One region of the Kitasatospora sp. NBC_01560 genome, then DNA from elsewhere that is predicted to be linked to it. Evidence: riboswitches for the same ligand, from Rfam matches in the RefSeq annotation. Region 1 holds a riboswitch; the other holds the start of a gene.
The links. A riboswitch is a leader RNA that binds a small molecule or an ion and turns the genes downstream of it on or off. The one in region 1 is predicted to bind S-adenosylmethionine.

Region 2: another riboswitch for S-adenosylmethionine. It lies ahead of OH807_RS36700 (ABC transporter substrate-binding protein); the one in region 1 lies ahead of thrC (threonine synthase).

Annotation. Positions count from the first base shown of each region.
Region 1 is NZ_CP109364.1:4,391,768-4,396,416, forward strand. It holds gene OH807_RS19145 (cold-shock protein) at 1-103, opposite strand, end outside; gene OH807_RS19150 (ubiquitin-like small modifier protein 1) at 685-963, opposite strand; gene thrC (threonine synthase) at 1,017-2,297, opposite strand; SAM riboswitch class I at 2,315-2,450, opposite strand; gene OH807_RS19160 (glucosyl-3-phosphoglycerate synthase) at 2,599-3,636, shown strand; gene OH807_RS19165 (trehalose-6-phosphate synthase) at 3,675-4,649, shown strand, end outside.
Region 2 is NZ_CP109364.1:8,578,967-8,583,615, forward strand. It holds gene OH807_RS36685 (M20/M25/M40 family metallo-hydrolase) at 1-1,133, shown strand, start outside; gene OH807_RS36690 (glutathione S-transferase C-terminal domain-containing protein) at 1,246-2,157, shown strand; gene OH807_RS36695 (NUDIX hydrolase family protein) at 2,337-2,858, shown strand; SAM riboswitch class IV at 3,132-3,241, shown strand; gene OH807_RS36700 (ABC transporter substrate-binding protein) at 3,490-4,649, shown strand, end outside.

The DNA.
Region 1 (4,649 bases):
TCTGGATCGCGCTGTAGTGGACGAAGACGTCCGCACCACCGTCGACCGCGATGAAGCCGTAGCCCTTCTCCGCGTTGAACCACTTGACGGTGCCCTGAGCCATTCCGAACTCCCCTAGTGCTGTGCTGGCCCTTCACGCGCCCGCAGGTCGCGGGCCCGGGTCTGGTTGAGGCCGGCCCGGGGAACCCCCCCTGGGCGCAGCCGTGCACGCCACAATCCCCGCCGAGAGCACCGGAGTCGTCCGATGAGGGGGCGATTGCGTCGACCGCGGCTGAATGTATCCGGACCGACGCCCTCTGCAACAGGGTCCTCCACCGGGAATTCCCCCGGGGCACCGAGGGACAGCACGGGTGAAATGGTGAGGAACTCCGCAATTCCCGCCGGACATAGCGGACGAATTACCCAAATCCCCGCGAGAATTCTGACATCTGCCTGACATGTTTCACGTCGGCGGACCGGGCGCCGGTCTCATCGGCCGGACAGACACCGGCCGTACGGGGCGCAGAAGGATCCGAGTGCCGGGGCGAGAGAAGGGGGGAGCCTATTCCCGGCCGGACCCCACTCTACTCCGCCCGGACCGGTGAATATTCCCGCCGGAATGCGAGCGGCCGCCCGCGGGCACGGAAATCGAATTTCCGTGCCCGCGGGCGGCCGGTGCGGCGGGCGGGAGTTCTCCCGGGCGGCTCAGCAGCCGCCGGCCACCGCCGGAATGATCGAAACGCTCGCGCCGTCCTTGATCTCGGTCGCCAGGCCCTCCGCGAAACGCACGTCGTCGTCGTTCACGTAGACGTTGACGAAACGGCGCAGCTTGCCGGCGTCGTCCAGGATCCGGGCGGCGATCCCGGCGTGGTTCTTCTCCAGGTCGGCGATGACGTCGCCCAGGGTGGCGCCCTCGGCGGCCACCTCGGCGGCGCCGCCGGTGTAGGTGCGCAGGATGGTCGGGATGCGGACGTTGGCGCTCATGGGGGCTTCTCCTTGCGGCGGGGGTGGCGGCGGTGCGGGGGTGGCGGCGGTGCTCAGTCGGACGCGAGGCCCGCGTCGCGGAACGAGGCCAGCGTCGGGCGGATGACGGCGGTCATCCCGGCGTCGGAGACGGCGTCCAGCGTCTTCAGGCCGTCGCCGGTGTTGATCGCGACGGTCTCCTTGGACGGGTCCAGCTGACCGGTCTCGACCAGCTTCCTGAGCACCCCGACGGTGACCCCGCCCGCGGTCTCGGCGAAGATGCCCTCCGTCCGGGCCAGCAGCTTGATCGCGTCCACCACCTCGGCGTCCGTCACGTCCTCGACGGCGCCACCGGTGCGGCGGGCGATGTCCAGCACGTACGGGCCGTCGGCCGGGTTGCCGATCGCCAGCGACTTGGCGATGGTGTCCGGCTTGACCGGCCGGATGACGTCGCGGCCGGCCTTGAACGCCGCCGACACCGGCGAGCAGCCCTCGGCCTGGGCGCCGAAGATCCTGTACGGGCGGTCCTCGACCAGACCGAGCCGGATCAGCTCCTGCAGCCCCTTGTCGATCTTCGTCAGCTGCGAGCCCGAGGCGATCGGGATCACGATCTGCTCCGGCAGGCGCCAGCCCAGCTGCTCGCAGATCTCGTACGCCAGCGTCTTGGAGCCCTCGCCGTAGTAGGGGCGCAGGTTGACGTTGACGAAGCCCCAGCCCTCGCCGGCCGGGTCGCCGATGAGCTCCGAGCAGAAGCGGTTCACGTCGTCGTAGTTGCCCTCGATGCCGACCAGCTCGCCGCCGTAGACGCCGGCCATCACGACCTTGCCCTGCTCCAGGTCGTGCGGGATGAAGACGCAGGACTTGAAGCCGGCCCGGGCCGCCGCCGCCCCCACCGCGCCGGCCAGGTTGCCGGTCGACGAGCAGGACAGCGTGGTGAAGCCGAACGCCCGCGCGGCCTCGATGGCACAGGCCACCACGCGGTCCTTGAACGAGTGCGTCGGGTTGCCCGAGTCGTCCTTGATGTGCAGCTGGGCGGTGAAGCCGAGTTCGCGGCCCAGGTTGTCCGCCTTGACCAGCGGGGTCCAGCCGGGGTTCAGGTTGGGCTTCGAGGCGACGTCGGCCGGCACCGGCAGCAGCGGCGCGTAGCGCCAGATGGAGGCGGGACCGGCCTCGATCCGCTTGCGCAGCTCCTCGGCGGACTCGCTGCCGAACTCGTAGGAGATCTCCAGCGGCCCGAAGCACTCCACGCAGGCGAAGCTGGGGCCGAGCGGGAACCGGGTGCCGCACTCGCGACAGGACAGCGCGGCGGCGGGGCCGAGGTCAACGGATGCGGGTGCAACGGTGTCGATAGCCATGATGGCGGAGGCCTCTCTCCTCATCTTCCCCGTGACGCGGGCGCGCCACAGGCCGGAATTGGCACCTGTCCCGCCGGGGCATGAGAACGCCTGCCGTGCGAGAAGGTTGCCGGGACGTCAACGGGCCGTTCCCTCAGTCCCTCTGGATGAGCTCTGTGAAGTTGTGGTCCTGCTCAGCGGTGACCCCGGCGTGCGAAGGTCCGGCCGCTGTACGAAGACTGTATCCGAAGGCGTCAACCCTGAACGGGACCGTCCGCCACGCGAGATGGTCCGTCCCACCCGATCCGCCGAGGAGAGACCCGTGCCCGCCGACCCGACCCCCGAGCTCCTCCCACCGGTGGCGTCCTGGCTGCGCCGCCGTTCGTGGAGCGCGGCCGACCGTCCGGTGCGCACCCTCCTGGACGCCAAGCGGGCCGCCGGCCGGGCCGGCACCGTCAGCGTCGTGCTGCCCGCCCTGGACGAGGAGGCCACCGTCGGCGACATCGTCCGCACCGTCCGCCGGGAGCTGATGGAGCGCCTGCCGCTGGTCGACGAACTGGTCGTGGTCGACTCCGGCTCCAGCGACGGCACCGCCGCCGCGGCCGCCGCGGCCGGCGCCCGGGTGGTGCGCCGCGACGAGATCCTGCCCCGGCTGCCCGCGGCCCCCGGCAAGGGCGAGGTGCTCTGGCGCTCGTTGCTCGTCACCCGCGGCGAGATCGTCTGCTTCGTCGATGCCGACCTGCGCGAGTTCGACCCCGCCTTCGTGTCCGGCATCATCGGCCCGCTGCTCACCGAACCGGACATCCAGCTGGTCAAGGCCATGTACGACCGGCCGCTGGAGGTGTCCACGGGCGGCCCGGCGGGGGACGGCACCGTCGTCCCGTCCGGCGGCGGCCGGGTCACCGAGCTGGTCGCCCGCCCGCTGCTCAACCTGCACTGGCCGGAACTCGCCGGTTTCGTCCAGCCGCTCGGCGGTGAGTACGCGGCCCGCCGCTCCCTGCTCGAACGGCTCCCGTTCCCGACCGGCTACGGCGTCGAGCTCGGGCTGCTGGTCGACGCCCTGGAGACGGCCGGGCTGGACGCCCTCGCCCAGGTCGACGTCGGGGTCCGGCACCACCGCCACCAGGACGGCCAGGCCCTCGGCCGGATGGCCGCCACCATCTACCGCACGGCACTCGAACGGCTCGACCGCTCCCACCGGCTCAAGGCCTCCGCCGATCTGGTGCACCCGCTGCTCACCCAGTACACCCGCGACCCGGAGACCGGGGCATTCACCGCCCACACCCACCCGGTCGGCGCGCTGGAACGGCCGCCGATGCACACCGTTCCCGAGTATGTGACCCGTCACCTCCCCCGGTGACGGGTTTGCGACCCCGGACCCACGGCAACGTACCAACCATGGGCGATCACACGACCGAGCGTTCGAGTCAGACCGGCGCCGCCACCGTCCTGGTGGCCTCCAACCGCGGACCGGTGTCGTTCAGCGCGGCGGACGACGGCACACTGACCCTCCGCCGCGGCGGCGGAGGCCTGGTCTCCGGGCTCTCCGCCATCGACGACCCCGACGCCGTGTGGGTCTGCGCGGCCCTCGGCGACGCCGACCGCCGGGCCGCCCGGGAGGCGCCGGACGGGCGCCTCGACCGGGCCGGCCACGACGTCGGCGGACAGGCCGTCCGGATGCTGGACATCGACCCGGAGACCTTCGCCCGCGCGTACAACGGCGTGGCCAACTCCACCCTCTGGTTCGTCCACCACCTGCTCTACGCCACCCCCACCGCGCCCGCCTTCGACGCCGGCTTCCGCACCGAGTGGCAGGCCTACACGGAGTACAACGCCGCCTTCGCCGACGCGCTCGCCGCCGAGGCCGCCCCCGGCGCGGCCGTGCTGGTCCAGGACTACCACCTGTCGCTGACCCCGGCGCTGCTCCGCGCGGCCCGGCCCGACCTGCGGATCGGCCACTTCTCGCACACCCCCTGGGCCCCGCCCGAGTACTTCCGGCTGCTGCCCGACGACGTCGCCGAGGCCGTCCTCACCGGCATCCTCGGCGCCGACCGGGCCGGCTTCCTCACCCGTCGCTGGGCGCTGTCCTTCGCCGACTGCTGCGAGCAGCTGCTCGGCGCCACCGTCGACCGCACCGCGCTCACCGTCACCCTGGCCGGCCGGACCACCCGCCTCGGCGTGCACGCGCTCGGCGCCGACGCCGACTTCCTGCGCGAGCGCGCCCACCGGCCGGACGTCGACGAGCGCCTCGCCACGCTCCGCGAGGCCGTCGGCGGCCGGCGCACCGTCGTCCGGGTCGACCGCACCGAGCTGAGCAAGAACATCGTCCGCGGCTTCCAGGCCTACCGGCACCTGCTGCGCACCCGCCCCGAA
Region 2 (4,649 bases), 4.2 Mb from region 1:
CCGGACGCGGCAACGTGATCGCCCGGCTCCCCGGCGCGGACCCGACGCGCGGTGCGCTGCTCGTCCACGGTCACCTCGACGTGGTGCCCGCCGACCCGGCGGAGTGGACCGTCCACCCGTTCTCGGGCGAGGTCCGCGACGGGTACCTCTGGGGGCGCGGCGCCGTCGACATGAAGGGCATGGTCGGGATGACCCTGGCCGTCGCCCGGCGGTTCCGGCGCGAGGGCGTCGTCCCGCCGCGGGACCTCGTCTTCGCCTTCGTCTCCGACGAGGAGAACGGTGGCTTCCAGGGCGCGCGCCGGCTCGTCGACGAGCACCCCGGGCTGTTCGAGGGGGTCACGGAGGCGATCGGCGAGGTCGGCGGCTTCTCGGTCACCTTCGACGGCGGCGCGCGGGCCTACCTCGTCGAGACGGCGGAGAAGGGCGTGATGTGGCTGCGGCTGCGGACGACCGGCACCTCCGGGCACGGGTCGATGCTGCACACCGACACCGCCATCGGCAGACTCGCGGCGGCCGTCACCCGTCTTGAGGCGCACCGGTTCCCGCTGATCCTCACCGACCCGGTGCGCGAACTGCTGGAGGGAGTGGCCGAACTGACGGGTGTCCCGTTCGACGAGCGGGACCCGGAGGCGGCCGTCGCCCGGCTGGGGCACCTGTCACGGTTGATCGGCGCGAGCCTGCGCGACACCGCCAACGTCACCCTGTTCAACGCCGGCCACGCCGGGAACGTCGTCCCCTCGCAGGCCCGCGCCACCGTCGACGTGCGCATCCTGCCGGGCCGGGAGGAGGAGTTCGAGGCCGAACTCGCGGACCTCCTCGGGCCGGACGTCGAACGCGAGTGGGACAGCCTGCCGGCCGTCCGGACCACCTTCGACGGCGCGATCGTCGACGCGATGGCGCTGGCCATCGGGGCCGAGGACCCGGGCGCGCGCGTCCTCCCGTACATGCTGTCGGCCGCCACCGACGCCAAGTCCTTCCAGCGCCTGGGCATCCGTCACTTCGGCTTCGCGCCGCTGCGGCTGCCCGCCGAGCTGGACTTCACCGCGCTCTTCCACGGTGTGGACGAGCGCGTGCCGGTCGACGCCCTGGAGTTCGGGACGCGCGTCCTGGACCGCTTCCTGCGCTCCTGTTGACCGGGCTCGCCGGCCGGCCGGCGAGCCCGCCGCCGGTCGGCAGCGCTGCGCGCACCGGCGCACCGTTCCACCCCCTTCACCGCACCGTTCCGCCCCCTTCGAGGAGTTCGATGTGAGTCAGCACGTGAACTACGCCAGCCCCGTGGACACCGCCGCCCACGGCGAGTACCGGATCATCCGGACGCCCGGCGACGAGCGCCCGCTCTACCGCTTCAACGGGCGGATCACCGCCGACGGGAGCAGCGGTCACCTCGCCGAGCCCGGCCGCTACCACATCTACGCGGGCTGGTTCTGCCCCTGGGCGCAGCGCGTCACCATCCAGATCGCCCTCAACGGGCTGGAGGACGCCGTCTCGGTCTCCTACGTCGACGACCGGCGCGACGCCCGCGGTTGGGCCTTCCGGGAGACCCACGGCCCCGACCCGGTCAACGGCTTCACCCTGCTGCGCGACGCCTACGAGCGGACCGAGCCCGGTTTCGACGGGCACGTCTCGGTGCCGACGCTCTGGGACCGCACGACCGGACGGGTGGTCAGCAACGACTTCACCGGCATAGGCATCGACCTGGCGACGCAGTTCGGCCGCTGGAGCAACGGCGCCGACACCTACCCGGAGGACCTGCGGGCCGAGATCGACGCCCTCGACGCCCGGCTGGGCCCGGCCGTCAACCACGGCGTGGGGCCGGCGGCCGGCACCGGGGAGGCCGCGCTCGCGGCCCGCACGACACTGCTGGAGACCTTCGCCGAGCTGGACGCCCGGCTGGCCACCCGCCGCTACCTGCTCGGTGAGCGGCTGACCGAGGCGGACGTGCGGCTCTGGGTGACGCTGGTGCGCTACGACGCCCGGAGCAACCACGACCGGGCCATCAACCCCGGCCTCGCCGAGTACCCGCACCTGTGGGCCTACGCGCGCGACCTCTACCAGCAGAAGGCGTTCGGCAGCACCACGGACTTCGCCACCTTCAGCACACCCGGCGCCGAGGTGCCCGACTGGAACGCCCCGGCGGAGCGGCCGCAGACCGTCTGAGGCCCGGGCCGGCGGTGCCCCGGGGGTGCGGTGCGTCCCGGGGCACCGCGCCGCGGGGGCACCGGCCGGGCGTGGGCGGTGCGGCGGATCGGCACGGGAACGGCGGGCGTTGCCTGCTCCGCCGGGCGGGGCGTCAGCACGGGGGAGCCCCGGGAACGTACGATCGCCCAATGTCTGACATGACGGAAACCACGCCGGGCTGGCTCGCTCCCGAGGAACTGGAGACCACCCGCGCCCGGATACCGATCCTGTACGTCGAGGCGGTGCCGGTGCGCGTCGACGACACCGGTGAGGTCACCCAGATCGGACTGCTGCTGCGGATCGGCCCGGACGGGACGGTCAGCCGCACGCTGGTCTCCGGCCGGGTGCTGCACCACGAGCGGGTCCGTGACGCCCTGTTGCGGAACCTGGAGAAGGACCTCGGCCCGGTGGCGCTGCCCCGGATCCCGGCCTCCCTGCAGCCGTTCACCGTGGCCGAGTACTTCCCGACCCTGGGCATCACCGAGTTCCACGACCCCCGCCAGCACGCGGTGTCCCTGGCCTACATCATTCCGGTGGCGGGCGACTGCCGGCCGCGTCAGGACGCCCTCGACCTGGTCTGGTTCAGCCCGGCGGAGGCCGCCTCGCCGCTGGTGCAGCAGGACATGCCGGGCGGGCAGGGGGCGTTGCTCAAGCGGGCCCTCGCCCACGTCGGCTGCTGACCCGGCCCGGCGGCGCGCCCGGCCGGGGCCGCACCCGGCCGGGGGCCGCCGCCGGGTGACCGCGACCGTGCTCTCCTCTGCGCCCTCCGCCCTGCCCTTCTCGGCACCCTCCGCCGCGCCCTGAGCCACTGTCGGTCGGCCCGGCACCGCCGCGCGGAGGAGCGTGCGCCCGCCCGGGACCACCCCCTGATCAGGTGTCGGTGTGGTCACTCTTCCGCGGGCGCCTCCAACAGGCATTGACGCCGGGGAACTTGTTGATCTACGGTTCCAGCGCGCCACGAGTTCCGGTGTTCAAGCCCTGGCTGGCCGGACGGCAACCCCCTGACGCGGTGGGGTGCTCCAGGTGAAGGCTCGGTGGACGTTCCGTTCCGCAAGCGCGATTGCACCGGCCACGGGCCGGGGTCACACACACCAGGAGGTCGGCATGGCAGGGTTCTTCCGCCGCCGCCACATCGATCTGCTGCTGGTGTCCAGCGCGCTCTGTCGTCACTGACCGCCTCCGGACGGCCGTCGGCCGTCCGGGCCCAGTGACCGACCTCCCACGCGAGCGCACCCTGCCCGGCTCCCGGCCACCCGTCCGGCGGCCCCGGCGTGCTCGCGTCCATCAAGCGCGCGGAAGCAGAGAACTCCCATGTCATCCTTCAGAACTTCGGCCGTTCGCGGCATCGGTGTGATATCCGTCGGCACGGCGACGTTGGTGGCCCTGACGGCCTGCACCAGTGCGCGGAGCACGACCGGCGCCGGCGGGAGCTCGGCGAAGGCCATCACCATCGGCACCACGGACCAGGTGACCGGCCTCGACCCGGCGGGCTCCTGGGACGCGGGCTCGGGGACGATCGAGAGCGAGGTCTACGCGACGCTGCTCACCGCGAAGAACGGCTCCTCGGACGTCTCACCGGACTTGGCCTCCGCGGTCGAGCTGACCGGCCCCAACGCGTACACCGTCACCCTCAAGCCGGGGCTGAAGTTCGCCAACGGGCACGAACTGACCTCCTCCGACGTCAAGTTCAGCTTCGACCGGCAGCTCGGGATCGCGGACAAGAACGGCCCGTCCTCGCTGCTGTACAACCTTCGGTCGGTGGACGCCACCGACCCGGCGAAGGTCGTCTTCACCCTCAAGTCGGCCAACGACACGCTCTTCCCGCAGATCCTCTCCACCGCGGCCGGCTACATCGTGGACGAGCAGGTGTTCCCCGCCGACAAGATCCTCGACGACGCTGCCGTGGTCTCCGCCAAGCCGTGGTCCGGCCCGTACGCGATCGGCACCTACGACAAGAACTCGCTGGTCTCGTTCACCGCGAACGCCGCCTACCAGGGCCTGTTCGGCGCCGCGAAGACCAAGAACATCCAGCTCAAGTACTACACGGACGCCGGCAACCTCAAGCTCGACGTCCAGCAGGGCACCATCGACGCGGTCTACCGCACCCTGCCCACCACGGACCTCCAGGACCTCTCCACCAAGCCGGGCGTCGTGGTGCACACCGGCTCCGGAAACGGCATCCGGTTCATCGTCTTCAACCTGAAGACCCAGCCGTTCGGCTCCGCCACCCAACAGGCCGACCCGGCCAAGGCGCTGGCGGTCCGTCAGGCCGTGGCCGACTCCGTCGACCGGGCCCAGCTCGCCTCCCAGGTCTACAAGAACACCTTCCAGCCGCTCTACACCTCCGTCCCCGACGGCATCACCGGTGCCACCCCCGCCCTCAAGGCGCTCTACGGCGACAAGCAGGGCGGTCCGGACAAGGCCGCGGCGGCCCAGCGGCTCTCGGCGGCCGGGGTGAGCACCCCCGTCGC